Regions from separate parts of the Nonomuraea sp. LP-02 genome, predicted to be linked through region 2. Evidence: riboswitches for the same ligand, from Rfam matches in the RefSeq annotation. Region 2 holds a riboswitch; the other holds the start of a gene.

Region 1 (2,388 bases), 480 kb from region 2:
TTGGCGAGCACGTCACGAAGAGTCGCGCCTTCGCCACTCACTTCCGCGTTTCCGCCGGTGTAGGTGCGCAGAATGGTGGGAATCCGAACAGTAACGCTCATGGTTATCTCGCCTTTCCTGGTTGTCAGACAGCCGCGCGGAACGCGTCGAGGGACGGCTTGATCACGGCGGTGGGCCGCGACGACTCGCCGGCGATGGCGTCCAGCGTCTTCAGACCGTCGCCGGTGTTGAGGACCACGGTCTCCGCCTCGGGGTCGAGCCGTCCCGTCTCGACGAGCTTCTTGAGCACGCCCACGGTGACGCCGCCCGCGGTCTCGGCGAAGATGCCCTCGGTCGAGGCCAGCAGCTTGATCGCGGCCACGACCTCGGCGTCGGTGACGTCCTCGACGGCGCCGCCGGTGCGCCGGGCGATGTCCAGCACGTAGGGGCCGTCGGCCGGGTTGCCGATCGCCAGCGACTTCGCGATGGTGTTCGGCTTGACCGGCTGGACGACGTCGTGCCCCGCCTTGTAGGCCGCCGACACCGGCGAGCATCCCTCGGCCTGCGCCCCGAAGACCTTGTAGGGGGTGTCCTCGACCAGGCCCAGGGCGATGAGCTCCTTGAAGCCCTTGTCGATCTTGGTGAGCTGCGAGCCCGAGGCGATCGGGATGACGATCTGCTCCGGCAGCCGCCAGCCGAGCTGCTCGGCGATCTCGTACGCGAGCGTCTTGGAGCCCTCGGCGTAGTAGGGCCGCAGGTTGACGTTGACGAACCCCCACTTGTCGCCCAGCGGGTCGCCGATCAGCTCGGAGCAGAACCGGTTGACCTCGTCGTAGGTGCCGTCGATGCCGATCAGCTTGCCGCCGAACACCCGGGCCATGGCGATCTTCGCCTCTTCGAGGTCGGCCGGGATGAACACGCAGGCGTCGAGCCCGGCCCGCGCCGCGGCGGCGGTCACCGCACCCGCGAGGTTGCCGGTGGAGGAGCAGGAGAGCGTGTGGAAGCCGAAATTGCGCGCCGCCTCGACGGCGATGGCGACCACCCGGTCCTTGAAGGAGTGGGTGGGGTTGCCGGAGTCGTCCTTGACGTGCAGGGATCTGATGCCGAGCGCCCGCCCGAGGTTGCCCGCCCTGACCAGCTTCGTCCAGCCGGGGTTCATGTTGGGCTTGGTCGCCACGTCGGCGGGGACCGGGAGCAGCGAGCGGTAACGCCAGATGTTGGCCGGGCCCGCGGCGATGTCCTCGCGGGTCACCCGGCCGAACTCGTAGGCCGCTTCGAGCGGCCCGAAACACTCCAGACACGCGAAGCTCGGCCCGAGCGGGTAACGGGCGCCGCACTCGCGGCAGGACAGAGCGACGGCAGGACCAAAGTCGTGCGACATGAAGCGAGGCCTTCCCTCATCTTCGCCCACGGCCACCTTGACCGCGAACCGGAATTGGCACCTTGTCCCGGTCGGCCTCGCCAGGTCGCGAGTCGAAAGCCGGGAGGGTTGCCGGGGCTTCGCAGGGCCGGTCCCTCCACCCCTCTGGATGAGCTGTATGAAGTTGTTGCACACGACTCTACCCGCCGAAGCGGCGGGAATGACCACCTGTCTCAAAGCATGAGACGAGGCGTCTCACCGATAGTCGTCACCCAGCGCCGCCTGGACGTACTTGCGCGCCTGGTGGATGCGCGACTTCGCGGTGCCCAGCGGGATGCCGAGCTGCTCGGCCACCTCGTTGTAGTCGAGCTGCACGATGTCGCGCAGGACCAGCGCCTGCGCGAGATCGGGCTTGTCGGCTTCCAGCGCCTCCATCGCGTCGAGCAGGTCGAGCCGCGAGCCGGCGATCACGCTCACCCGCCGCGCGTCGGGCTTCTGCGTCGGCAGCTCGTCGGAGGTCTGCTCGGCCGCCCTGCGCTTCAGCGACCGGTAGGTGGTGCGCGCGCAGTTGGCCGTCACGATGTGCAGCCAGGTGCTGAACCTGGCACGCCCCTCGAAGCGGCCGATGTTGCGCGCCACCGCGAGCAGGGTGTCCTGCGACGCCTCCTCGGCATCCTGGTGGTACGGAAGGATCCGGGAGCAGTGGCGCATCACATCCGGCTCGATCCTGGCCAGCAACTCGCCGAGCGCGCGATGATCTCCAGCAGCGGCGGATCGGGCGAGTTCCTCGGTTAGCTCATCAAGCGCCATAGCTGCGATCCTATGATCGGAAGGAGCTTCGATGAACAGCGTCCTCGTGGCCTCCAACAGAGGGCCGGTCTCCTTCACCGTCTCCGACGACGGTGTCCTCATCATGAGACGGGGCGGCGGCGGCCTCGTCTCCGGGCTGTCCGGGGTCGCCAAGGACGACGGCGTCCTGTGGGTCTGCGCGGCGCTGTCCGACGACGACCGCAGCGCCGTACGCCTGTCCCCCGGCGGCCGGCTCGACC
Region 2 (2,388 bases):
GCGTTCTTGCTGCGCACCCGGATGTTCAGCAGCTCCACGACCACCGAGAACGCCATCGCGAAGTAGATGTAGCCCTTCGGGATGTGCTGGTCCAGCCCTTCGGCCACGAGCACCACGCCGATCAGCACCAGGAACGCCAGCGCCAGCATCTTGACGCTCGGGTGCTGGTCCACGAAGCGGCTGATCGGCCCCGAGGCGAACAACATCACCAGCACCGCCACCACGACCGCCGCGATCATCACGCCGAGCTCGTCCACCATGCCGACCGCGGTGATGACCGAGTCCAGCGAGAAGACCACGTCCAGGATCATGATCTGCACGATCACCGACGTGAACGAGACGGCGGCGGCGTTCTTGCCGTCCTTGCCCGCCGGGCCGTCCATGGTGTGGCCGATCTCGGTGACGCTCTTGCCGAGCAGGAAGAGTCCTCCCAGCAGCAGGATGAGGTCGCGTCCCGAGATCTCATGCCCGAGCACCGTGAACAGCGGCTCGGTGAGCTGCACCACCCACGACAGGCCGAGCAGCAGGAGCAGCCGGCTGACCAGGGCCGCGGCCAGGCCGAGCACCCGGGCCCTGTCGCGCTGCTCGGGCGGCAGCTTCCCCGCCAGGATGGAGATGAAGATGATGTTGTCGATCCCCAGGACGATCTCCAGGGTGACAAGAGTGAAGAAGCCGATCCAGATTTGGGGATCGGCGACCCAGTCCAACATCTGCATACCTCCGTGACACGCGGCCGAGAACTTTCCGGGCACAACGCATTACCTGCCGCATAAGTTCACGGGCTTGCGTCCGACCGCGTGGTGTCGGTTATAGTGCGGGCGTAGGTCATGAGCGCCAGCGACAAGCCCCGGCTAGCTGGCCGGCAACCCTCGCGTCCGCGGCGGGGTGCCCCGGGTGAAGACCTGGTCCGTCACGAGGTGTGGCGGGCAAGCGCGGGCTCCGAGGCCGTTTCCTGGGGTCCGATGACCCGAGGAGCAGTGCTGTGCCCACACTGACGATCTTCAACGACGCCGCCGCCGCCACCGTGGCCCCCGCCGCCGCGCCGGAGAGCGCCCGGCCCATCCCCGCCGTGGTCGGGGCCGACCTGGAGGTGCCGGTCAAGGGCGGCCGGCTCGTCCGGTACGCCAACCTCGACTACGCCGCCAGCGCGCCCTGTCTGGAGCCGGTCAGCGCCGCCGTCACCGCCGCGCTCCCGGCCTACTCCAGCGTCCACCGCGGCGCCGGCTACGCCTCCCAGCTCACCACCGCCAGGTACGAGCAGGCCCGGCACACCGTACGGGCGTTCGTCGGCGCCCGCCCCTCCGACGCCGTGATCTTCACCCGCAACACCACCGACGCCACCAACCTGCTGGCCCGCTGCCTGCCCGACGGCACCACCGTCGTGGTCTTCGACACCGAGCACCACGCCTCGCTCCTGCCCTGGGACGACGCCGTCCGGCTGGCCCCGCCCGCCTTCCCCGGCGAGGCCGTACGCGCCGCCGACGAGGCGCTGGCCGCCATCGACGGGCCCAAGCTGCTCGTCGTCACCGCCGCCTCCAACGTCACCGGCGAGCTGTGGCCGATCGCCGCGCTGGCGCACATCGCGCACCGCCACGGGGCGCGCATCCTGGTGGACGCCGCGCAGTTCGTGCCGCACCGGCGGCTCAACCTGACCGCGCTGGACCTCGACTACGTGGCCTTCTCCGGGCACAAGCTGTACGCGCCGTTCGGTGCGGGAGCGCTGGTGGGCCGTGGGGACTGGCTGGCCGGCGGTGAGCCGTACCTGAAGGGCGGGGGCGCGGTGCGCGCGGTGGGCGAGGCCCCCGAGTGGCACGAGGACCCCGAGCCGCGCCACGAGGCCGGCACCCCCAACGTGCTCGGCGCGATCGCGCTCGCCGCGGCCTGCGACGCGCTCAGCGCCACCGGCTGGACCGCGCTGGTACGCGAGGAGGAGCGGCTGCTCGCGCGGCTGCGCGCCGGCCTGGCGGCCATCGACGGCGTACGCGAGCTGGCCCTGTGGGGTGACGACCACCCGCGCGTGGGCATCGTGTCGTTCACCGTGGACGGGCACACGGCGCGGGAGGTGGCCGAGGCGCTCTCCGGCGAGTACGGCATCGGGGTGCGCGACGGCAAGTTCTGCGCCCACCCGTTCGTCCGGCACCTGCTGGGCACGGCCGACGGCGGGTGCGAGGACGACACCGCCTCGGCCGTGCGGGCCTCCATCGGCATCGGGACCACGCAGGAGCACGTGGACCGGCTCATCGAGGCTCTGCGCGACATCGTGTCCCGCTGACCGGCGGCAGGGGTTCCCTGGTCAGCGGTTCGGCGGCTTGCGGTGCTCCGGCTGGTCCTCGGAGACCAGGGCGTCGATGTCGCGCATGTCCTCGTCGTCGAGCCCTCCCGCATGGG

The links. Region 2 has a riboswitch for S-adenosylmethionine ahead of SMD20_RS32060 (aminotransferase class V-fold PLP-dependent enzyme). Riboswitches for the same ligand answer to the same signal wherever they lie in the genome.
Region 1: it holds a riboswitch for S-adenosylmethionine, as region 2 does, so the genes downstream of both, thrC (threonine synthase) here and SMD20_RS32060 (aminotransferase class V-fold PLP-dependent enzyme) in region 2, are expected to answer to the same signal.

Annotation. Positions count from the first base shown of each region.
Region 1 covers NZ_JAXCLK010000001.1:7,290,144-7,292,531, reverse strand. Annotated here, with positions in the region: gene SMD20_RS34295 (MoaD/ThiS family protein) at 1-101, opposite strand, end outside; gene thrC (threonine synthase) at 125-1,360, opposite strand; SAM riboswitch class I at 1,374-1,515, opposite strand; gene SMD20_RS34285 (RNA polymerase sigma factor) at 1,595-2,149, opposite strand; gene SMD20_RS34280 (alpha,alpha-trehalose-phosphate synthase (UDP-forming)) at 2,181-2,388, shown strand, end outside.
Region 2 covers NZ_JAXCLK010000001.1:6,807,886-6,810,273, reverse strand. Annotated here, with positions in the region: gene SMD20_RS32065 (TerC family protein) at 1-710, opposite strand, end outside; SAM riboswitch class IV at 824-939, shown strand; gene SMD20_RS32060 (aminotransferase class V-fold PLP-dependent enzyme) at 983-2,272, shown strand; gene SMD20_RS32055 (DoxX family protein) at 2,294-2,388, opposite strand, start outside.